Regions from separate parts of the Natronotalea proteinilytica genome, predicted to be linked through region 1. Evidence: riboswitches for the same ligand, from Rfam matches in the RefSeq annotation. Region 1 holds a riboswitch; each other region holds the start of a gene.
The links. Region 1 has a riboswitch for cobalamin ahead of ACZ5AL_RS14900 (ribonucleotide-diphosphate reductase subunit beta). Riboswitches for the same ligand answer to the same signal wherever they lie in the genome.
Positions count from the first base shown of each region.

Region 2: linked by a shared signal. The riboswitch ahead of ACZ5AL_RS03200 (TonB-dependent receptor plug domain-containing protein) and the one ahead of ACZ5AL_RS14900 (ribonucleotide-diphosphate reductase subunit beta) in region 1 are both predicted to bind cobalamin.
Region 3: linked by a shared signal. The riboswitch ahead of ACZ5AL_RS08095 (acyl-CoA thioesterase) and the one ahead of ACZ5AL_RS14900 (ribonucleotide-diphosphate reductase subunit beta) in region 1 are both predicted to bind cobalamin.

Region 1 is NZ_AP043947.1:3,736,037-3,743,958, forward strand. It holds gene ACZ5AL_RS14890 (DUF262 domain-containing protein) at 1-111, shown strand, start outside; gene ACZ5AL_RS14895 (ribonucleoside-diphosphate reductase subunit alpha) at 325-2,022, opposite strand; gene ACZ5AL_RS14900 (ribonucleotide-diphosphate reductase subunit beta) at 2,248-3,222, opposite strand; adenosylcobalamin-variant (AdoCbl-variant) riboswitch at 3,400-3,480, opposite strand; gene ACZ5AL_RS14905 (CatA-like O-acetyltransferase) at 3,702-4,343, shown strand; gene ACZ5AL_RS14910 (hypothetical protein) at 4,372-4,512, shown strand; gene ACZ5AL_RS14915 (Uma2 family endonuclease) at 4,544-5,044, opposite strand; gene ACZ5AL_RS14920 (Uma2 family endonuclease) at 5,359-5,859, opposite strand; gene ACZ5AL_RS00320 (pyridoxal phosphate-dependent decarboxylase family protein) at 6,048-7,922, shown strand, end outside.
Region 2 is NZ_AP043947.1:739,173-747,094, forward strand. It holds gene ACZ5AL_RS03195 (hypothetical protein) at 1-5, opposite strand, end outside; gene ACZ5AL_RS03200 (TonB-dependent receptor plug domain-containing protein) at 30-1,967, opposite strand; cobalamin riboswitch at 2,140-2,377, opposite strand; gene ACZ5AL_RS03205 (hypothetical protein) at 2,470-2,829, opposite strand; gene ACZ5AL_RS03210 (uracil-DNA glycosylase) at 2,868-3,524, opposite strand; gene ggt (gamma-glutamyltransferase) at 4,306-6,066, opposite strand; gene ACZ5AL_RS03220 (PspC domain-containing protein) at 6,122-6,724, opposite strand; gene ACZ5AL_RS03225 (5-formyltetrahydrofolate cyclo-ligase) at 6,737-7,354, opposite strand; gene ACZ5AL_RS03230 (carboxymuconolactone decarboxylase family protein) at 7,463-7,846, shown strand.
Region 3 is NZ_AP043947.1:2,008,601-2,016,522, reverse strand. It holds gene ACZ5AL_RS08115 (acyl-CoA dehydrogenase family protein) at 1-1,131, shown strand, start outside; gene ACZ5AL_RS08110 (Uma2 family endonuclease) at 1,254-1,847, shown strand; gene ACZ5AL_RS08105 (Uma2 family endonuclease) at 1,944-2,534, shown strand; gene ACZ5AL_RS08100 (YiiD C-terminal domain-containing protein) at 2,548-3,045, shown strand; adenosylcobalamin-variant (AdoCbl-variant) riboswitch at 3,189-3,267, shown strand; gene ACZ5AL_RS08095 (acyl-CoA thioesterase) at 3,478-3,909, shown strand; gene ACZ5AL_RS08090 (serine/threonine protein kinase) at 4,605-6,326, opposite strand; gene ACZ5AL_RS08085 (quinone-dependent dihydroorotate dehydrogenase) at 6,748-7,851, opposite strand.

The sequences.
Region 1 (7,922 bases):
ATCAGAGCTCAACGAGTCCTCGCTGATATCTCCCGCTTCAACCGTGAAGTGATAGACGGGCGTGAAGATCAAATCGTGGACTTCGTGCTCGATGAGTGGAGTCTCGATTAGGTTCCGAGCCACCGTGAACGGTTGAGTGCAATCAACTCCTCCAAACTACGGTTTATACAAATTAGCGGTGTACAGTGCCGATCGTATTCGCCCATAGATCGCCGGGGACGCAAGCGGTCCCCAGCTATGGGTTTGACTCACATCGCGCCGCCGTTCCGTAGCCCGGGATCAGAAGCGAAGCGGATATCCCGGGCGGCAACTGTACGGTGCCGATTACGCTTCGCAACTACGGCAGGCCAGCACGTTGCGCGAGAAGCTCTGGGCAGCGTTTACGCCATTCTGGTAGTAGAGCGACTTCACGCCCTTCTTCCACGCCTCAATGTACAGCCGGTTGATGTCCTTCACCGGCGTAGCGCTGGGGTCGATGGCCAGGTTCAACGATTGCGACTGATCAATGTGCTGCTGCCGGGCCGCGGCCTGGTCGACAATCGCCAGCTGGCTGATCTCGCTGAACGTCTTGAACACATCCTTCTCGTGCTCCGATAGAATATCGAGATGCTGCACGCTGCCATCGCGCAGAGCAATCTCCTCCCACACCGCATCGGTATCGTGGCCTTTCTGGGCGAGCAGTTCTTGCAGATGCGGATTCTTGTAGGTGACCTTCAGCTTGGCCCGATCTTGCACAAAGTAGTTGCTCTTGATCGGCTCGATGGACGGGCTCACCTGTCCCAGAATAAAGCTGGACGACTTGGTGGGCGCTACAGCCATGGTGGTGGCGTTGCGGCGGCCATAGCCTTCGAGCACCTCCGGCTCCCCAAAGCGATCAGCAAGGTCGGCTGATGCAGCGTACGACCGCTCCTTGATGGTCTTTGCAATCTCGGCCCCGATCAGGCTGGCCTCCATCGACTCAAACGGAATCCGGTTGGCCTGCAGATACGAATGCCATCCCAAAATACCGATGCCAATGGCCCGGTGCCGCCGCGCAAAACGCACTGCACGCTCCATATGCTTCGTGCCACTGGCCGCTTCGATGAACTCCGTCATCACCGCATCCAGAAACTGCGTCATCGTCTCCACTGCATCGGTGTTCTTCCACTCATCGTAATGAAGCGCATTCATCGACGAGAGGCAGCACACAAAACTCTCATCAGGCCCCGATGGCAATGCGATTTCGGAGCACAAATTACTGGCTTTTATGTCCAGGTCTTTGTCTTTATAGACCTGGGGTTTTCCGTTGTTGAGGTTGTCTTTAAAGATGATGTAGGGGACGCCCAGGTTCATGCGGGCCTCAATGACTTTGGCCCACAGAGCACGCTTGTCGGAGTCGCCATCAATCATCGACTGCATCCACCCGTCTGGGATGACGATGCCGTAGTACATGGTCTGAATGGCGTTGCCCTCCGTTTGGATGTTAAGCCACTCTTCTACGTCTGGGTGGTCGATGTCGATGTATCCGGCGAAGTGGCCCCGGCGCGTTTCGCCTTGCGACACTACGTTGATGATCTTGTCGAAAAGCTGCGCAAACGGATAGGTGCCGTTCGACGTGCCGTTGTTGGTGATTGCCGCGCCACGCGGACGAATGTCGCCAAAGTAACCGCTTGTGCCACCGCCGACTTTTGTCATCATGCCTACTTCGGCATGTGTATCGAGGATCGCCTCCATCGAATCGCCAATGTAGGAGCCGAAGCACGAAATGGGCAAGCCACGGTTGAGTCCGAAGTTGGCCCATACAGGCGAGGCGAGCGAGTAGTATCCGCGCGCCATGTACGTGTGGAATTTCTCGGCAAAGCCGTTGATGTCAAGAATGGATTCGGCGTGGGCGGCGATTTGTCGTACGCGTTCTTCGGGCGTTACATCATCGAGGAGGTAGCCGCGGCGCAGAAACGTACGCGAGGCGTCGTTGAGCCAGTCGAAGTCGGGCCGATCAACGGCAACAGAGGAAGAGGTACGGGGTTCGGTTATGGGAGCCATACAGCGGGTGTGGAACCAGGTGAAGGAAGGCGGACGGTCAGTCATCAATGGATGCGGCACGCAGCACGGACGGGCGCATGTGCGTGCTCGTGGCGAGGGTGTTTTTGTTGATCCAGAATGACGCAGATATAAATAAGCGTCATAGCGGGTCTATCATCGCGCGGCGCGATAAACACGAATCCTACGGCTGGATCGGCCAAATGCAAGCAGTTTCTAAACAGACACTTAGAACAGATCGTCGCTGCTTACGCTCTGGGTCATTTTGGAGTAGGTGGTGCCGCGCTTCGAGAAGAAGTCGTTGCCCTTGGTGAGCAGAATCTCTTCGTAAAACCAGCGGGTTTCGTCGAGTAGCGGAGCGTCGACATCAAAGAGTGGCTGCACGTCGACGTTTTTTAAGGAGCGGTTAAACTTATCCCGCAAGAAGGCATCGACCACCGAGCGGGGAAGAAACTCCAGTTCCCCCTCAGAAAAGATCCAGTCGAGCATGGTGCATTCTGCCTGGTAGGCGCGGCGGCAGGCTGTTTGGATGGCCTCGTCAAATGCGGGGCCAAACCACTCGGGATGTTCGTTGCGCATCACTTCGATAAGTTCGACGCCAAAGAGCCCGTGGATTTGCTCTTCTTTTGAGGTAGCTTCGACCGCGTTGGCAACGCCTTTAAACCGTTTCTCGTATTTGTCGAACGACAGCATGATGAGAAACTGGCTGAAGAGGCTCACGTGCTCGATGAAGATGGAGAAGAGCACGATGGAGCGTGCAAAGTCGCGGTCGGAGGGTGTGCGCGAGCCATCCAGGTAGGTGGTGAGGTAGTCGATGCGCTGCTTCATGGCCGGGATGTCTTCGACCTGCTCGAACGTGTCGGTGAGGCCCAGCAGGTCGAGGAGGTGCGAATAGGCATCCATGTGGCGCACCTCCGACTCGGCAAACGTCATACCCACTGCCCCGATTTCGGGCTTGGGCATGCGCTGGTAGATGTCGGCCCAGAAGGTTTTGACAGACACCTCAATCTGGGCAATGGCGAGCATCGTTTTTGTGATGACGCTGCGCTCTACGTCGGTACAGTACACGTGGAAGTCCTGCACATCGCCCTCGAAGTTGAACTCGTCGTGCACCCAGTACGAGTGACGGATGGCGTCTTTGTATTCGAGAAGGTGCGGGTATTCGTAGGGCTTCAGGTGGATGCGTGGTTCAAAGAGGCTCATGCAGCGGTAGAGGGGGACTATCGGAAAACCTAGTGCAGTTGAGCGCGCCGGGTGTTCAAACTACAGCGCAAACGGGAGCACTGGGCTTCTGTTCAGAGAACGAAGCGGCCGGTGTTGGCTTGTAGATTGGATCCTATGACGCGTAGGGGACGGTGATGTTAGGCACCGCCACAGATCACTTGAGCGGGCGTTCGGGCTGTTACCGTTGCGCGACAGCGCCGGAGTTTCACCGGTCTTTCCCCGTGACGTACTTTTGGCTGAAGCACCGCCGCGCTACGACGGCGCGGCCTCGAAGAGTACCTAAAAGGTACGCTTACGTTAATGCGTAGCTTCTCCATTGTCAACCCATCTTTCGTAACATTACAAGTGGCACAATTCCGTGAAAAACGTTGGGGAGGAGCCGGAACCGCAAGTGAACCTCTGCCGAGAGCAGGCATGCAATGGCTGACGTTCCTCTGATCTGACTGCGCTCCTTTTCCATGCCGTATCTTGACATCGACGCGTGGCCACGCCGAGACCACTTCCATTTCTATCGGACGTTCGATATGCCGATCTTTTCGGTGACGGTACAGGTCGATGTGGCTGCTCTGAAGGCATGGACGGATCAGCATGCGGCGTCGTTTTTTCTGGCTACGCTGTATCTCTCGCAGCAGGCGGTGCACGCGGTAGAGCCGTTCCGGTATCGGCTGCGGGGCGATCGGGTGTGGGTGCATGAAAGGGTAGACGCGGGGTCTACGGTGCTGCGCGAGGATGAGACGTTCGCCTTTGCGTATTTCGAACACGCACCGACCTTCGCCGCCTTCCAGCAGTCGGGCCGCGCAGTGATTGAGGCCGCCCGCGCATCAACCGGGCTTTCGCCGCGCGACAATGGGGATGCGCTCATCCACTATTCGGTGCTGCCCTGGCTGCACTTCACGAACATGAACAACGCACGCAGTGGCACGCCGACCGATGCCATCCCCAAAATCGTCTTTGGACAGTATCAGCCTGAGGGCGAACGTCTGATGATGCCGGTTTCCATTGCCGTGCACCACGCCCTCATGGATGGGCTGCACGTGGGACGGTATGTGGAGGCGATGCGTACCTACTGCGCTTCTCCAGCGGCACACCTCGCCGGCTGATTGCTGCTTCTATTGCTTACTCGTGTCGATGCTTCGCGTCGACACGCCTGCTGGGACGCCCCAGCGTCCCCAAACCACCATCCGGGCGGCAGAGCGTCCATTCGTCCGTCGCGAGGCAGAGGGGCCGAAGGTCATGCCAGTTGTACATCGCGACGAGGACGCAGTGTAACATGGTAATACTCAACCCGAGAACGCCTCCCCTACACCTTCGCCGGAAACGACGGCATGAGGGCAGATGCGTCAAGGCGTCCGGAGGCATCGTAGAACGTGAGGGTGCCATCGGGGGCGCATAGCCACACCTCCTGCGCGTCCTCATCAAGATAAAGCGCGCGCTTTTCTGCCATTTCTGCTTCAGTGTTGGCAGCAGCGAGCACTTCCACCACCAGCTCCGGCATAATCGGACTCGCGCTTACGTCGTTCGAGAGGCGCGACATCTGTTCGGCAGAGAGCCACACCACATCGGGCACCTTCACGCCCTGCGGTGTTTCAACCGGAAACTCCACAGTCGTTTCTCCACCTTGCGTGATATGCCGATCGATCAGCCGCATAATACGGCTTTGAAGGAGGCTGTGCGCTGGCGTATGTGGACTCAAAATAATCTGGTCGTGCGTGTTGGTCTCTATTTTGTATGGGAGCGCACGTAACTGCGGGTCGTTCAGCGCACGATGCCAGGCGGTGGGGGCATCGGTCTTCGTACTCATGAGACGGTGCGGATTTCTATGAGTGGAGTGCCGTTTTATGTGAACGAAGCGTGAGGGCGGGTAGTTCACCCCACAATACAGGACAAAAGCCAGACGACTCAAACCATTGCGCATGACACCTACTGCTATGCTTACTCGTGTCGATGCTCCGCGTCGACACGCCTGCTGGGACGCTCCAGCGTCCCCAAACCACCACCCGGGCGTTACACCGGACGCAGAGCGTCCATTCGTCCGTCGCGACACAGAGGGGCCGAAGGTCATGCCAGTTGTACATCGCGACGAGGACGGCAATATTCAACCCGAGAACGCCTCCCCTACACCTTCGCCGGAAACGACGGCACGAGGGCAGATGCGTCAAGGCGTCCGGAGGCATCGTAGAACGTCATGGTACCATCGGGGGCGCATAGCCACACCTCCTGCGCGTCCTCGTCAAGGTAAAGCGCGCGCTTCTCCGCCATCTCGGCTTTGGTGTTGGCAGTAGAGAGCACTTCTACCACCAGCTCCGGCATAATCGGACTCGCCTCGGCATCAGTGGGAATCTGAGCCGCACGCTCGGCTGAACACCATACCACATCCGGCACCTTCACACCCTGCGACGTTTCAACCGGAAACTCCACGCCACGAACCCCCGGTTTCTCGATATGGTCGCGCAGCAAATCGACAATGCGCACCTGGGTTGTGCTATGAAAGGGCTTGTGCGGACTCAAAATAATCTGGTCGTGCGTGTTCGTCTCTATCTTGTACGGGAGCGCACGCAACTGCGGATCGTGCAGCGCGCGGTGCCAGGCGCTGGGGGCATTGGTCTTCGTGCTCATGAGACAGTGCAGGTTCCTGTGGAGGAGTGAGCCGTGTTGTGTGAACGGAGTGTGAGGGCGGGTGGTTCACACAAATCCATTCGTTTACGCGATACAGCTTTCAGAACGCGTGCAAACACCGCTGCGCTCAAAAGCGTACATAGAGGTACGACATCCGTATCCCCTCCCAATCAAATCCTTCGCGCGCAATGAGCGATCAACTGCACAAGGCGGCCTTTCTGGGACCCAAAGGCGAGAACCTGGACGAACTGGAGCAACTCTTGCTGGAGGTGCTGCGCGATCATGTGTTCTGGCGGCGCAACTTCCACCCCAGCGATCCACGTCTTATCGCCGAGCACGACAAGCGCTCGGAGGCTTTTACGCAGATCACGGCCAAGATGCGCGATGAGCTTTTTCAGATTCTGTCGGAGCTCAAGCGCGCTGCCCCGCTGTACTCGCCCCGGCAGGTGGGCCACATCGTGAGCGACCCGACGCTGCCCGCGCTGATCGGGTATTTTGCCGGGCTGTTGTACAACCAGAACAACGTCGTCGAGGAGGCCTCACCCGAGACGGTACGCGAAGAACGCGCTTACTTTCGTGCGCTGGCCCAGATGGTAGGCTATCCGACGTTTCTCCCCGAAAAACTGCCGCCCAATGCGCGGGCACATCGCAAGCCGTTTAGCTGGGGCCACCTGTGCAGCGGAGGCACCGTAGCCAATCTCGAAGCCTTGTGGATGGCGCGTAACGTACGTCTGTATCCCCTGGCGGTGCGACTGCTCGGCCACACCCACACCGACTTTGCGCACATGGCGCGTATGGAGGTAACCACCGCCGAGGGCACTCCGGCAGAACTGGAAGATCTGTCCACGTTTGCGCTCTCGAACCTCCCCATCAGCGAGATTACCGATCTGCACCTGCGCATCAAGGCGCAACTGGCCGAGGCCGACCGCGCCACCGCACAAGCCTTTCAAGAGGCCCTCCCCAGTGTGCGTACCGCCGGACTCGCCTCGTTCCTGCTGTCGTACAATCAGCAGTTTCCCAACGATCCGGCCCGGCTGCCGAAGGTGCTTATCTCGCAGGCCGCGCATTACTGCTGGAAGAAAAATCTCGATGTGGTGGGCCTGGGCGCCGATGCCCTGGAAACCGTGCCCACCGACGACCACATCCGCCTCGACATGCAGGCGCTGGCCGATCGGGTGCGCACCCACGCCGAAAATCGCCAGCCGGTGCTCAGTGTGGTTAGCATCTGCGGTACCACCGAGGAGGGCGCCATCGATCCGCTCCACAAGATCGAAGCATTTCGCGAAGAGGCCGCCGCGCACGGACTCACGTTCTGGCATCACTGCGATGCAGCCTTTGGCGGCTACTTTGCTTCGATGCTCCCCAAAGACGACTCCGGCGCCATCGTGCCGTACGAGCAGTATCTGGATAGGGCAGATGAATCTGGTTCGGACGCGCTTATCAGTGCCGAGGTGTACAACGGCATTTCCGGCATCGCAGACACCGACTCGATCACCATCGATCCGCATAAGTTCGGGTACATTCCGTATCCGGCTGGTGCGGTGCTCTTTCGCGACTACCACGTGCGCGATGCCATCTCATACGCGGCCCCCTACCTGGCCGATGACGACCGCGCCGGCTTTGGCGGCTTCCTGGGGCAATGGACGCTCGAAGGGTCGCGTCCCGGTGCTGCTGCGGTGAGCTGCTACCTCTCGCAAGCCATGGTGCCGCTCACGCCCGAAGGACACGGCCAGCTTATGAAGAACTGCATCGCCGTCAACCAGGCGCTGGAAGGTGCCATGCACGAGCAGTTTCCCGACGAAAGCTGGATGGACCTGCGCCCGCTCGCCGAGCCCGACACGGTAGGCTACTGTTTCGTCTTGATGCCACAGTCGGGCTTCGACTCCGTGGCTGCGCTGAACGACTACACCGAGCGCATCTGGCGCCGCATGACCGTCGATGGGCGCGAGGACATCAACCAGTATGACTTCCTCATCTCCAAAACCGAGGTCGATGCACACGCCTACGCCCATGTGCTTGAGGATGTACTGCCCGCCGCGCTTCTCGAAGATGCCCTCGGCACC
Region 2 (7,922 bases), 750 kb from region 1:
AGCATAGGTGTAAAGCGTAAACGGTTCAACTATAGCGTTATGTGTAGCGCAAGGTGCGCATGCTGTGGAGGCACCGGCTGGTTGTTCAGCACGGTGTATTCGACATCAAACAGGTTATTGATTTCCAGTTGGATAGCGAGCGTCATGTTGTCGTACGTATGGCGGATGCGCAGTTGAGCATCAGTTGTTAGATAGGGGGGCTGCGACTGCGACCCGTCGCTGGTGGTGTAGCGGCGTCCTACATAGCGTGTGGTGGCGCCTGCTTCGACAGGACCCATGGTAATTGTTGCATGGGGCTTGACCATGGCTGTGGGTACGTAGCGCAGCGGTTGGTTATACGAAGAGGCGTCGGGAGTAGAGCGATTCCGAGTTTGGGTGTAGGTGGCGTTTAGGCCGGTGTCCAGGTGGATGAAGGAGGCAACGCGCCATTGCGTGCTGGCTGTTGCTTCCACGCCGTGCGTACGTACACGCTCTATGTTACGGGGACTCCACACGCCGTTTTGGCCAGCCTGCCACACAATGCGGTCGGTATGGTGTTGCTGAAAAACAGTAGCCTCTACGCGTGTGGTCTGGTGGTGCCAACGCAGTCCCACATCCAGGCTCCACCCGCGTTCGGGGCGTAGGTCGGGTTGGCCGCCGGGCTGCCAGTAGCGGTCGTTGAGGGTGGACATGCGAAACGAACGCCCGGCATGCGCATGCAGGCGAAGGGCATCGTACGTGGGCCACGGTGTTGCGTTGAGGCCCAACCGTGGCGTAAGCGCCATGCGGTTGGTGCCGTCTGATACGCGATACGCATCGGCTCGGAGGGCAGGGAACAGCCGGATATGGTCCCACGAGCCTACGGTGCTAGCAAATGCGCTCATGTGTTGCTGCGTGGCCGCAGTGCGCAGGCTTGGGTGCTCGGCCCAATCAGACTGCACACGCAGTCCCTGGTTGAGTGCCCATCGCGAACTCATAGCTCCCTCCCATTCAGCCTCGGCCTGCGCGCTGTACGTATGCCCGGTGTCGTCGATGTTTTGAGAGGGATTCTGGTAGCGAATAGCATCATACTGTCCGAAGGCCCGTGTGGTGAGCGTACCGCTGGCCAGGCGCCACCGATGGTGGCCCCATACACGCAGGGTGCGGTCGTGCTGCCGTTCATCATTCTGCACCACTCCGCGCCCGCCAGGCAGCCCACGGTCGGTTTCGGTGTAGAGTCCCGCGAAGCGCGTCCGGTCGGTGTCGGCGGTATGCAGCGTGGCATAGGCGCTCACGTGAGCCCGGTCGGCATTGGCTCGGCGGCGGTCATCGAACGGAAAGTCGCCTTCGTGCTGCTGATAGGTTACCGCGGCGGTTCCAGCCCAGGTTGTGCCTCGCGTACCTGCATGCAACCGCGCCTGCCGGTGGCCATAGGCACCGGCTTCGGTTGTAAGCCCTACCGTAGGCTCCGAAGGGGTGCGCGTACGCAGTTGCACGGCTCCGCCCATGCCGTCGCTGCCGTACAGGGGAGCCGCAGGGCCATGCATCACCTCTACGGTTTCTAGCAATGATGTGGGCAATATCGACAGGTCGGTCTGGCCGAGTTGCGGATTCGCGATGCGGTGGCCATCTAAGAGCAAGAGGGTTTGCGAGGCGCCGGCCCCCCGCACCGAGGCAGTAGCGCTGCCATACGCACTTGCCCTACGCACATGCACGCCGGCGCGCCGTTCTAATAGATCGGCTACGCTGTATCCGCCCGTGCGTGCGAGTGCGGTGGAGTCAAAACGTGTGACAGGAGCGGGAAGGTCGTGCAGCGCGGTGGGAATGCGTGTGGCGGTGACGGTAAGACCGGGCAGGTCCACATGCCACGCTGTGGTGTCGGGCGGTGCGTTGGTATCCGACGAGGCATCGGGGGGAAATGAGTGGGAGGGAGTTGCAGCGGTCGCATGGCTGCCCACGGTAAGCATGCCCCATACAAGTAGCGCAACGATCCATTGATATATCGCCATGCCGCATGATGGGAGGGTCGCTGTCCCCACGCACCATGCATGACATCCAGCGGATGCACACATGCTGGGCCGCCGATGCCGGCCGGTGCGATATATCAACAGAGGTATGCCTTACCTATGGCATACCACGCAAATGGGCTCAACGCCGCTCCCTCTAGTCCCGGAGGAAGGTGACGAGTCGGCATCGCAGGCAGGTCTCCTGGCTTATCGAACGAACAGGGAGTTCCCATAGGCGCCGTCAATAAGGCATGATCCTTCCCACAGGCAACAGACCTGCAGTGGATATGCATCTTGACTACGCCGTTCGATTCACAGTTGCGGGTACAGCTCTCGATTCAGGCATGCGGCCCTCACGAAATTCCCTTTTCATCACTGCCATCATGCAGCGAACCTGTGATGCGGCAAGGCGGCATGCGGTAAAGCATCCACGCTTGCATCTAATAGTATAGCACGCCTCCGGGCAAAGAGTCCACTGCTTCACGCAATCCGAAAACAGAGGTGCCTATCCTCGCAGTCGACGGGCCCACTGGGCCGCGATGTCGGAGGCGTCCGAAGCATCGGGCGTGCGATCTGCTGAAGGTGGATCGAGGGGAGCCGCGTCGTCCGAGAAGCGGTCCCAAGCTTCGTGGGTTACGATGGTTTCGAGGTGCTGGATACGTTCGGTAAGGCGCTCATGCGTCACGTGTGCATCGGCCAGGTCGCTCTCCAACTGGTTTACGGTATCCTTTAGATGCTCCACTTCGGTGTGGCTGACCGGGTCGGTGGTGCCTTGCATTTCAGCCCGTTTAGCAACCCAGGTGCGCATCATGTCGCGCACGAAGTAGGCAATTAAGGCCAGCAGGAGCACCGTGTAGAGGTTCATGGGTCAGACCGATAGTGCTTGAGCGGTTAAGAGGAGGCTTAGGCGGTAGCAGCGGTGGGCAGTTTCATATCCTGCAGAATGCGTTCCATGCCCGCCGCAAACTTTTTGGATCCGCCATGGGAGGGGTGTCGCACGTACACCGATTCCACCCCGATCTCGTTGAACGCCCGCTCGGCTTTGCGTCCGATGGCTACAATGCGCTCGGGTTGCATGATGTCGAGCAAACCGTTCGTGAGGTCGTGCCAGGCGCGCACCTCAGTGCGACGGGGTGTGCGAATGGTGAGGGGATCGTCCGTGTCATGCGGATGCAGCGGCATGCTGTTCCAGATAAAAAAGTGCGGAAACGCCGGTGTCATCACGCGCCAGAAGATAGAGCCGCTGTACTCGGTGTGCGGCTCATCAGCGGTGCTGGTGCGCTGCCCCGATAGCGGAAAGGCATCATCAAGCAGTTGGTCTTCGCTCGTAATTGGGATGCCTGTGAAGCGGCATCCCCATGGTCCGGGAGCCTCGGCCATCATGAACAGGCGTGGGTCTTGCAGCGCGTCAAGGTAGCCACGCAGGTTGGCCCGTCGCACCGCTGGCGCCCCCGGCTGATCCAGTTCCGGATGGCGATCGTGGTACGGGTTGAACGCTTCTTTCGTTGAGGGAATGTCGAACAGATGCGTATCCAGAAGGGACCAGCAGGACTCAGTCATACAAGGTGGATAGATGGCCAATAAGCGCGCAGCATGCAGTACGCACCGACCACTGAAGCCGTTGCATGAACGCTCTGTAGACGCGAAGCCGCCGTCGGTTGCAGGCTCCCTTCTCGTGATGACAATGTTGGTCCCTAACATTCAGAGGAGGCACCTACTGCTCTGTCACACCTGATTGTTAGGGTATGGAGACCGTCCGAAACTCTGTATCCCAACCCCCTTCCAAAAAACCTGTCATGGTGAGCGCCCTGACCGCAGGGAAGAAGTGCTTTTAGAGTGCACGCGACGGGCCCAGCCCGGAGCACGTCGAACCATCTCCCCGACGCTCAGCAGGCTCTGATCGATCGAGTGGCCCTGCTCATTTCGAGGGAGATCTTTACTCACTGCGTTCATCAGTCGCTTCGCTCGTGTCAGGACTCCGCACCTGCTAGACGCAGTTGCTCCGCTCAAGATGACATCATTAAGACGGGGGTGTTGCAACCCGAAGATTGGGCTGTGACAGAGTACTACTGCTGTGTTACGCCTGAATCTTAGGTTAAAGCTTGAGCTATCAACGCTTATAGTCATCCCGGCCAAGACGCCCCAGCGCCGCAGAGACGAGATTCCCCCTGACAACGCAGTCGGATTATTGACTCCGCCTCACCCAAACTTTGACGTATGACAGTGCGGCAGTGTAGGGCTCATCTGAACGTTGCGGTTCGAGATTGTCGTTGTAGGGAAACAGCCTGCGATTCACTTTGACCAAACGGTCTCCAGGCACCCCTAAATCAAAACCATTTTCTCACAGCCCCACCGCCACCCCGTCCAAGCGGGGATCGGCGCTGCCATGATAGGTCGCCGTGCCGTCATCATCATACTGGATGTGCACGCCGTGCGCGCGGCCCCACCGGCTGCGCACGTTGAGCGGCCAGCCGCGGGCTTCCAGGTTCTCTTGCACGTCCTGCGGAAAGCCGTGGCGCTCCAGCCAGACGGTTTCGGGACGCCACTGGTGGTGAAACCGCGGGGCCGTAATGGCTTGTTCGATATCCATCTCGTGGTCAATCACATTCATGATTACCTGAAACACCGTCGTGATGATCGTGGACCCGCCCGGCGAGCCAATCACAAGCTGCAAGCGCCCGTCGGGATCTTCCACGATCGTGGGCGTCATCGAGGAGAGCATCCGCTTGTTCGGGGCCACCGCATTGCGTTTGGATCCGAGCAGGCCAAACTGGTTGGGCACGCCTGGCTTCAGGCTGAAGTCATCCATCTCGTTGTTCAGGAAAAACCCGGCGCCATCCACCACGACCTTCGAGCCGTACGCGCTGTTAATCGTCGTCGTTATGCTCACGGCCTGTCCGTCGGCATCCACGACCGAGTAGTGGGTGGTCTCCATCGACTCAGCGCCCGCGGGCACGCCATGCGACACCGAATCGCTCGGAGTGATGCGGTTGGGATCGACATCTGACATCCGGGTGTGCATAAACGCCGGGTCTAAAAGTCCGTCAATGGGCATCTCCACAAAGTCAGGATCGCCCATCCACTCGGCGCGGTCGGCATACACGCGGCGCATGGCCTCGCCCATTGCATGGATGGTGGCGCTGGCGTTGAGTCCGTATTCGGCCACGTCGTGGTCTTCGGCTGCGTTTAGCAGTTGCGCCAGGGCGACGCCACCGGAAGACGGCGGGCCCATCGACAGGACGCGGTGGTTGTGGTAGGTGGATACGACCGGTTCGCGCTCAACTGAGGTGTACGAGGCCAGATCGTCATGCGTGATGAGCCCATCGCCGCGCTGCATCTCAGCGACGATCAGATCGGCAGTTGGCCCCTCGTAAAAGCCGCTGCGTCCGTTCTCTCGGATGCGAATGAGCACGTTCGCCAGATCAGGCTGGTGCAGGATCTGCCCTGGTTCGTAGCGTCCGCCATGGTCGGAATCGTCTCCAAAATAGCGGCGCGTGCTATCGAAGGCATTGAAGTCATCTTGGGCGCGGTTGAGGGCCTGCGCTTGCGTTGGGAGGACCTCGAATCCGTTGACGGCCAGATCGATGGCGGGCGCCAGCACGGCCTCGCGGGAGAGGGTGCCGTACTTCTCCAGGGCGTGCAACAGCCCATCGACCGTGCCGGGCACACCCGAGGCGAGGTGGCCGCGGCGGCTCCGTTCTGGAACCGCGTTGCCTTGCGCATCCAGGTAGACATCGGGTGTAGCGGCGGCGGGAGCAGTTTCTCGGTGGTCGATGGTAAGCGCGGTGCCGTCAGGCTGGCGCAGCACCAGAAAGCCGCCCCCACCGAGGTTGCCGGCCCGTGGAAAGACGACCGCGAGCGCAAACCCGACAGCTACAGAAGCATCCACAGCGTTACCGCCCTGCTCCAACATCTGGCGTCCGGCTTCAGCCGCTGCGGGATGTGCGGCCACGACCATGCCCTCGGTGCCGTACTCCAGCGTAGCGAGCGACGTTGGCATGGGAGCCGCCGGTGCTACGGACGGCGTCAGCAGGGCGCCTCCCCATACAAGCAATACGAGAAGAGTGATGCGTGTGGTCGCGTAAAGAATGGAAGAGCGCATGGCGTGCAGGAGAATGGCGTAAGCGAAGTGGACGGACAGGCAGGGTAGAGCCTCTCTACTCATCAAGTGGGGGCGGCATCACGTAAGCCATTCCAAAGTAAACCAGAAACATGGGGCCGCCAGAAAACACCAGCGCGAGCACAAAAGCAACGCGCACCATAGAGGGGTCTAGCCCAAAGTATTCAGCCAATCCCCCGCACACGCCCATGAGCTTCTTCTCGCTTGACCGTCGTAACGTGTTGTCTTCCTCTTCTTCGGCTTCCTCTGTGTCAGATTCCTTTGTATCAGATTCCGTTGACGTACTTTTCTTTTTTGTGCGGCGCCCTGCGAACAGCCCATAGCCGATGAAAGCCAGTAACACCCCCAAAATGCCAAGCCCAATGCTCGGGTCAACGGCCGCCACGCTTAGTGAGAGCATGGGCAGCTCCGCCAAGATCAGCACGCCAACGATCACGAGCATGGCCAGCCCAGTGTACGTGGCAATACGGCCGAAGCGCCCCGACGACGGGTCGGAGGTGTCGTCGAGCAGGCGATCAAGGTCTTCGTCGGAAATGCTGTTGAGCTCGTCCTCTTCCAACGGCGAAAAGTCAAAGTTTGACGACTCGCGTGAGGATTCTTCGGAGGAAGGCGGACGAGGCGGACGCTTTCGTGTGGACATAAGACTGTAGGGCTACGAGGTAGTGCAACAGGAATTATTTTGGGGGGCAGTGGTAGCCAGCGGACCTACCCTCTCGGTTTCGCTGATGACATAGTCGGCGGGCACGTCGTGGGAGGCGGTCGGCAAGCAGTCTACCAAGCAGGCGTCGAAGGTAAGCACCATAGAGGCTGCCGACAGCGTAGGCAGAAAGCGGTCGTAGAAGCCAGCGCCATGCCCGATGCGGTGGCCGCGGCGGTCGGCGCCAAAGGCGGGGACAATCACAAGGTCAATGGCATCATTGGGAACGGGGGTTCCGGTAACGGGCTCTAACAGGCCCCAGCGGTTACGCTCCAGCGCGTCGGCATCGGTAAAGGTGCGCGCCTCCATGGCTGGAGATGCCGGGTCAAACGACGTAACGACAGGCAGCACCACCGTTTTGCCTGCTGCGGCACACCATCCGATGAGCGGACGCGTATCTAACTCGCCCCGGTCTAGAGCCGGCCAGTATGCGTGCACCACCTTCGCATGCTGCACGGCATCATGTGCTTGCGCACGCTTGCACACGAGGCGGCTACGTGCATTGTGGTCGGTAGGCGATAAAGCCCGCCGATATGCATTAAACTGTTGGCGTAACGTATCTTTCGAGGTCACAGGCGTGCGATCCGAATAACAATTTCACGACAGTATCTAAACGCTTTTGCCATTCACTTTGTTACGTGGGTGTTGTGTATAGTCGCTTCATCAACTACGTATTTTTGTATGGCTGATGCGCCTGATGAGTCTTCGAATCGTCTGGATGCGTTCAACGCGCACCGTGAGCGCATGAATGCGCGCATTCTTGAGGAGGGCGATCATCTGGGGGTCAAACGGTTTTTCAACCTGGATGACGCGGCCTACCGAGACGGTGCGCTCGACGGCTCAACCAAAGAGCTGCTCGGGCTCGTGGCCTCGGCGGTGCTGCGCTGCAACGATTGCATCGACTATCATCTGCAACAGTGCATAGAGGCCGGGTGGAGCGATGACGAAATTATGGATGCGTTGAACGTTGCACTGGTGGTAGGGGGCTCGATCGTGATTCCTCACCTCCGCCATGCCGTCGAAACGATTGATTTACTGCGTAGCCGCGAACAACCCGGCGAATAACGCATTCTTATGCGATGCTTGCAATACTGAAGCGGCCCGCTGTATCGCACAGCACCGCTGCTTGTATCGGCCTGCG
Region 3 (7,922 bases), 1.7 Mb from region 1:
TGGTTTACGTCGTCTACTGCAGCCAACATGGCCATTGTGCTGGCCCGCCCCGAGAATAAAAAAGGCCGCAGGGGGCTTTCGCTGTTTTACTTGCCCATTCGAGACAATCATCAGGATTCGCCGGAGGACGGCATCAAGGTAAACCGACTCAAGGAGAGTATGGGCGCGAAAAAGCTGCCGGTGTCGGAGGTTTCGCTAGACGGAGCCGTGGCGTACCCGATTACCGAACTGCAGCACGGGACGCGTCATCTTACGCCCATGGTAGACCGGGCGCGCCTCTGGAATGCACTCATTGCGGTAAGCTCCATGCGGCGTGGACTGGCGCTGGCACGCGACTATGCCCGCAAGCGCGAGGCATTTGGTACACCCATCATCGAAAAGCCGCTCCACTACGACACCCTGGCCGATGTGCAGGCGACGTTCGAGGGGGCCTTCCATCTTACCTTTCGCTTTGCCGAGCTTGTTGGCAAAGAGGAGAATGATCAAATCTCGCACCAAGAACACCATCTGCTCCGTGCCATCTCGCCGCTGGCCAAACTTATTACCGCCCGCCAGGCGGTCGACTCGGGGGGCGAGTTCTTAGAAGCCTTCGGGGGGTCCGGGTTCATCGAAGAAACCGGCATCCCACAACTCATCCGCGACATGTATGCGCTGCCGGTGTGGGAAGGCACCACCAACGTGATGTCGCTAATCGCCTTGCGCTCGCTTCGCCGCGATGGACGACTGGAGGCGGTTCACAACGAAATCAAGCGGTGTGCTGAAGGCATAGAAACGCCCGCCTTGGTGCATGCGATGGAGATCGCCCAGGATGCCTTTAAGTCAGCTGTGCAGTGGCTTGCCGACACCCTCGAAAACCGAGGGGAGGCTGCGCTAGAAGCAGGCGCTCGGCGGTTTGCCTATACCATCGCCCATGCGCTTGAAGCGGCATTGCTAATCAATCATGCGCAGTGGGCGGTTCAGGGCGAAGGGCGCCGACCGATCGCGGTCGTTGAGTACTTTACGGCTCAGGGGATCGATCATATTGCGCGCCGTGCACACTACGACGGGTACATGCTTGCCAAAGATTTTGCACGGCAATCGCTCTTTCAAGGTGAAACCGTGGTGGATACCGGTTCGCAGACGGCGGTGTAGCACGTGGGGGCACCCGAACGCGGGTCGTCTGTATCAACAACCAGTGGGGCCGGGTGCATAGTGTGGCATCCGGCCCTGCGTACCCGTTGACGTACCCCGTTGAACCGTATCGGATTGTCGTTATGGATCCTGCTGCACCACCCGACATAGCCGCACTCCCGATTCCCGAAAAGGAGCGCTACACGTACGCCGACTACGCCGAGTTGCCCGAAGGCGCGCCCTACGAACTGATCAAAGGAACCCTCGTCATGGCCCCCTCGCCATCTGCTGAACATCAACGCGTGCTCCGGCGTCTGGCATGGTCGATACAGCAGCACCTTGATACCCAAGACCAGAGCGTATCCGGTGAACTGTTCTTTGCGTCTTTGGATGTATTCCTCACCGACGATACCATCGTACAGCCCGATCTGATATACATCGCAAGCACGCGCGACGACATCATCAGCGACCAGCACGTTGCGGGCGCGCTCGATCTTGTGGTGGAGATCTTTTCGCCATCCACGGCCCACCGCGATGTGGGCGTCAAGAAGCGGCTGTATGAGCAACACGGCGTACGCGAGTATTGGACGCTCGACCCCAGCACGCAGTCCGTTGAAGTGCACGCCAACACCGAGTCTGGATTTGTACAGCAGGCCCGTGTGGTCGAAACGGGAATGGTTTCGTCTACGGTAGTGCCGGAGTTTGAGTTGGAGGTTGGACCGCTCTTCTCATCTTGATGAAAGAGAGATGGGCCATCGGATGATGGAAAATTACTCACATCCAGCAGGGGCAACAAGCCGACGCTGCATCCTAACATAGAACCAGGATTTGACATGCAGGCAATCCAGGGCTTACAGTCAGAAAGGATTCCGATCCCCGAAAAGGAGCGCTATACACATGCCGATTATGCCGAACTGCCCGAAGGTGCCCCCTACGAACTGATCGAAGGAGCGCTCATCATGGCCCCATCTCCGTCATTTCAGCATCAGCAGGTATCGCTGCGGCTCGCTTCCGCTCTGTTTCGTTATGTCGAGGCCCACGAAAGCGGCACCGTCGTTGCGGCTCCAATGGATGTTCGGCTTGCAGAAGATACGGTGATACAGCCCGACTTGATGTATATCGCAAGCACGCGAGACGACATCATCAGCGACCAGCACGTTGAGGGCGCGCCCGATCTTGTGGTGGAGATCTTTTCTCCATCCACGGCCCATCGCGATGTGGGCGTCAAGAAGCGGCTGTATGAGCAACACGGCGTACGCGAGTATTGGACGCTCGACCCTAGCACGCAGTCCGTTGAAGTGCACGCCAACACCGAGTCTGGATTTGTGCAGCAGGCCCGTGTGGTCGAAACGGGACGCGTCACATCCACCGTTATTGATGGGTTTGAGATCGATGTGACCCATCTATTCCCTTCATCATCCTGAGACTTCCACTCGCATGGCCAACCCGTTTCCTGCAATTGCCCGTCGCTTTGCCGACTGTCCCGACGACCTTCGTCCCGATGGCATTACGCACGCCATTGGCCAGACCATTCCGTTTGTAGATACCGCCGGCGTGCACATCCATACGTACACGCCGCAGTCGGTAACTGTCGCGCTGGATGCCGAGCGGGCCGTGGCCAACCACATCGGCACGATGCACGCGGCAGCGCTGGCCCTCCTGGCCGAGACAGCTTCGGGCCTTGTTACGGCACTCAACATTCCCGACGAAAGCGTGCCCGTCATTCGCACGCTCGACGTATCGTTTCAGCGTCCGGCGCCCGAACGGACTACGGCCACCGCCTCGCTTGATGCCGACACGCGCGAGCGTCTCAGTGCGCGTCCCATTGGTCGCGTGGATGTGCCGGTGACGCTCATGATGGGGGGTGAAACAGTCGTCGAAGCCACCGCTGAGTGGGCCTGGCTGCCCGCCTCACGGCTTAACCTGCCGGATTGACCCCCGAACGTCTGCTGCCGTAATCGAGTCGGGTATGATTGCGGCTTGACACTTATGCACAAGCCGCCGTATCATACAAGCCACATACCCATCAAGGCTGTGCTGTCGTGGCACGGCGGCTGTATGATCTGACATAACGTTAGATCGTGTAGTGTCTCGGGGGAAGTCCGGTGGAACTCCGGCGCTGTCGCGCAACGGTAAGAGTCCGAATGCCCGCTTGATGCAATAGAACGGCGACTGGCTGTGCCTTCCGCATCGTCATGCGCCGCGCCCACGCGTTCTGGGATGCATGATCCGCCGTAGATTGCGAGTAGAGTTGGACCGTACCATTCTCCTCTGGGGGAGATGGCTTTTGCTCCGCTGTTTGCAGGCATCAGTGGCCTCGTGCGCTGTTGGGGCGTTCGAGATTTTCTCTTTGCGGATCCCCCTGCTATGTCTGATACGTCAACCCCCAACCGATCGTCATGCCCTCTCTCGCCCGATGCCACCACCCGTATGGTACGGGCTGTCTTTCCCGGTGATACCAATCACTATCACACGCTCTTCGGCGGGTCGGCCATGGCATGGATGGATCAAGCGGCGTTCATCTGTGCCACGCGCTGGTGTCGCTCCAAAGTTGTTACGGTCAACAGCGGTGAAATCGACTTTCAAGAGCCCGTTCCCGAAGGTACGATCGTAGAACTGGTGGCCCGCGTGGTGGATACCGGCACCTCGTCGATGTGCGTGCGCACCGATATGTTCATCGAACCGATGGATCAGTACGAGCGCATCCTGGCCTGCACGGGCACGTTTACACTTGTTGCACTGGGACCCGATGATACGCCCACCACGGTGCCTGATCTGACAGCGACAGAGGCGGTATGAGAAGAGTGCAATGGAGGAGCGTAGTGTTCTGTCACACCTGAATGTTAGGGTACGGAGACCGTCCGAAACTCTGTATCCCAGCCCCCTCCCAAAAAACCTGTCATGGTGAGCACGCGACGGGCCCCACCCGGAGCACGTCGAACCATCTCCCCGACGCTCAGCAGGCTCTGATCGATCGAGTGGCCCTGCCCAGTTCGTGGGAGATCTTTACTCACTGCGTTCGTCAGTCGCTCCGCTCGTGTCAGGACTCCGCATCTTCTAGGCGGAGCCGCTCCGCTCAAGATGACATCATTAAAGTGGGGGTGTTGCAACCCGAAGATTGACCTGTGACACAGTACTACCTGTCACAGGTCAATCTTCAGGTAACGCATGTGCGCCTAACGTACCGAGCAAAACGCACCCCCTTGACCCCTCGTCGCGATGTACAACAGGCATGACCTTCGGCCCCTCTGCGTCGCGACGAAATGCGGACGCTCTGCGTCCTTCTGTTTCCGCGTGTTCTCTTTGCAAGAGAGCGGGGGGCTTGTGCGCGGTGTCAGATGGGTGGACGGCGGGCGTTGAGATCCGTCCGCCTATCGGCGGAGCGATCACGTGCAATTTAACTATCCCCCCTGTGATGGTGAACGGGAGGCCCACGGAGCCGCTCTGCTCAAGATGACAGCGTCTGAACCGACATGGAGTAACCGCATGGGAGGTTACTCCTCATCAAGAATCAAATCGGACACCTGCACCGGTAGCAATTGCGACTCGGCATGAAAGCGTCCGACAACACCTTCGTAGTCGAACGTAACGTCAGGCACAGCTGTACCGGGGAGTTCAGTCTCCGAGGGCCGTTGTACACGAAGTGGTGCTGTTGTGCCGTTTTGCTCCACAACGTAGCTGGTCTGCTGTGTAAAGTTGCCTGCTGGATCTCGTATTGTAAGCCCCTCAACGCGTACGAGTACGCTTTCGTAATCGTGATTGCTTGCTGTGACTGTAGACAGGTCAATGGAAAGCGGATCGGGAGCATCGCCTATGTCTCCAATCTCGTACTCGTGTACGTTTTGCTCGTTGATCTGCAACAAGTCATTGAAGTCCGAAAGCCGTCCTGATACGGTCAAGGTGGTGCCAGACGCGATTTCTGATCCAATTGCATCATGAAGCCCGCCTGAGGTGCGCCGAATCGTAATTCCACGGGCTCCTATGTCGCCGCTATCGTCCTGTAGGCGAATGTAGTCTCCGTAGGCCCGCGTAACAATGCCTTCTATCTCAACCTCAATGGCCGCATCCTCTTCTTCACTAAACGTTGCATAGCACTCATGGGCGCGATCAATGGAAACCGACGTGTAATTTTGGCAATCTCTATCAATTCCATCACTGTCTGCAAGCACGAACCAGGCAGCCACCCCCAAGAGCAAGAGTACAGCGGGCACCCCGATCATCATTGCCAGGTTCGATCCCTTGTTGTTACTGTCACTTTCGCTTAACACGCGTGCTTCACTGGGCGCCCCTTGTTCGCCTTTAACGGGCATGACAACATAGGACGCTTCCGAAGGGTCATACCGCTTCGACGCTCGCTCTAGCAGGTGGCGAAACTCATCGGCCGAGCGGATGCGTTTGGCAGGGTCAACGGTAAGGGCTTGTAGTAATACATCGCGGACCTGCGGCGAACTGAAGGTATCGGCGTCTTGGATAATAGGCTCTACCGGATCCGCTTCTCCCAGGCGCTCCGATGCTTCAGGCAATACCGTACCGGTAACCATTGTAGAGATTGTTGCCGCCACAGCATAAACATCCGTCCATGCGCCCTGCTCCCCCCGTGGCGTGTACTGTTCAATGGCGCTAAAGCCGGGTTGAACGAATGCATCGAGCAGGTCAAGATCACGGGCAAGTTGAAGGTATGCGCTGCGAAAGCCGGTAACCAGCACGCTGCCGTCTTGAAGCAAGCGCAGCGTGTCTGGGGAAATTCCCCCGTGGTAAAGTCCGGCCTCATGAGCTTCATGCAATGCTTCGAGCACCGGCCCCATAATCATGAGCGCCGCTTTTTCAGGCAGCTGGCCTTTGTTTTTCAGACCACGAGCCAAGGGCATACTGCTATGTTGGGCACGCACACGGTATACCGTCCCATTGGCCTCAAACATGTCGTAGGCGGAAGGGAGCGCTTTGTGCGAAAGCTGACCAAGGGCTTCAGATTCTTTTTTGAAGTACTCAACGCCTTCCTCGAAATAGGCATGTGCTTCATCACCACCTGTAACGACGATCGACGTTTTTTCAGCTTTGCGCCGGATCAAGGGCTTTGGGAAAAACTCGCGGATGATGACTTGCTCATCGCTGTTAAAGCGTTCGCCCAAGTACTTAAAATCAAACGGGCTGGACCCATCCAGCGTACGCCGGATGGTGTATTGCTTATTCAGCACCGTAAGAGGAGCCAGATCCATAGCAGGAATACAATCAGTGAATGAAAACGAAAAATAACAATGCAACGCCAGGGTGGGTGCGAAGACATTGTACGGTGCGAGCGGGTGGGAAATCGCACGTACGAAGGCGTTGCCTTTCAGCTATCAACTGCTTACGTATCGAATCGGTTCTACACGTCTGCTCATCACACGATCAGACTTTACTCCAGCGCCGTGCCTTATTCATGACAACAGATACCGACAGGAACCGACGCAAATGCATGTCTTTTCGAACGGTGTGTGGCTTGAAACGTGTTGCGTACCACCATGAACGCATTATCATTGGGGGCTGACAACACAATAGTGTAAAAGTAGGACGCCACGTTTATGTTAGACCTACGTTACTATATGTTGAACTAACTTATGCTAAGCTCCTCTAATGTACCGGATGTATGGTACGTTGTCAATTTACACTTGTACCGATGGCATCAGAGATCGTATCGTACCCGTGTGTATCTAAAAGACGCACCAGTCCGCGCTTTATGCGCTTTATGAGGGCCGGGCCCTGGTACACAAGACCTGTGTACAATTGGACGAGAGACGCTCCGGCCTGAATTTTTGCAAAGGCTGTTTCCGCCGAGTTAACGCCCCCCACTCCAATGATAGGCACAGATCCGTCGATGGCTCGGTACAGATAACGCACCATCTGCGTGCTTCGCGTGGTAAGTGGTGCTCCGCTCAGCCCGCCTGTTCCGATGTCCTTGAGCCGCTCGCCTGAAGTGTGGGTAATCCCTTGGCGGTCGGGCGCTGTATTGCTGGTGATGTATCCATCAACACCGTGCGACTGCGCCACATCGATAAGCGTATCGAGGGCTGAATCGTACACCACGCGTTCAGTAAGAAGCGGACTCAGCTTGATGAGGATTGGGACATCGATTTTCAGCTTGCTCCGCAGGTCGAAAATATCTGTGAGCAGGCCATCGAGTGTGTCTGGGGTTTCAAAGGTTTTGCCAGATCGCGTGTTGGGACATGACACATTCAATGCAATGTACGCTGCATGCGGCGCCAGGTGGCGAAAGCTGATGCAGAAATCAGCGCGCGCCGCATCGCCCATAATGGAAGGGTCGTGGGTCTTTGCCAAATTGATGCCTACGGGCATCGTCACGTCCTCGTATTCGCCCAGCCGCTTTGCCACCGCAGGAGCTCCTTCATTGTTCAGCCCCATGCGATTAATAATTGCTTGATCGTCGGCAAGACGAAACATTCGCGGCTTCTCGTTCCCCGCGCACGGTTTAGCGCTTACTGAGCCTACCTCTACACAGCCAAACCCAATAGCTTGCCAAAACCGAAGTCGGGTACCGTTTTTATCGGCCCCAGCGGCAAGACCTATCGGGTTTTTCCAGGGGCGTCCCCATAGCGTTTGGTGCAGCCGGTCGTTCTCATATCCATACAGAAACGGCAGCACCGATGTATCCACCGATTCAAGAACCCGCGCAACACGGAATGCGCGGGCATGGGCAGCCTCAGGGTCCATGCGAAATAGCAACGGACGAATAAGTCGGTACATAACAGACAACTATTGGGGAGGGCGCAGGTACCACACTCCCTAATCTAACAGATGTTGACCTCGGTTCCCAC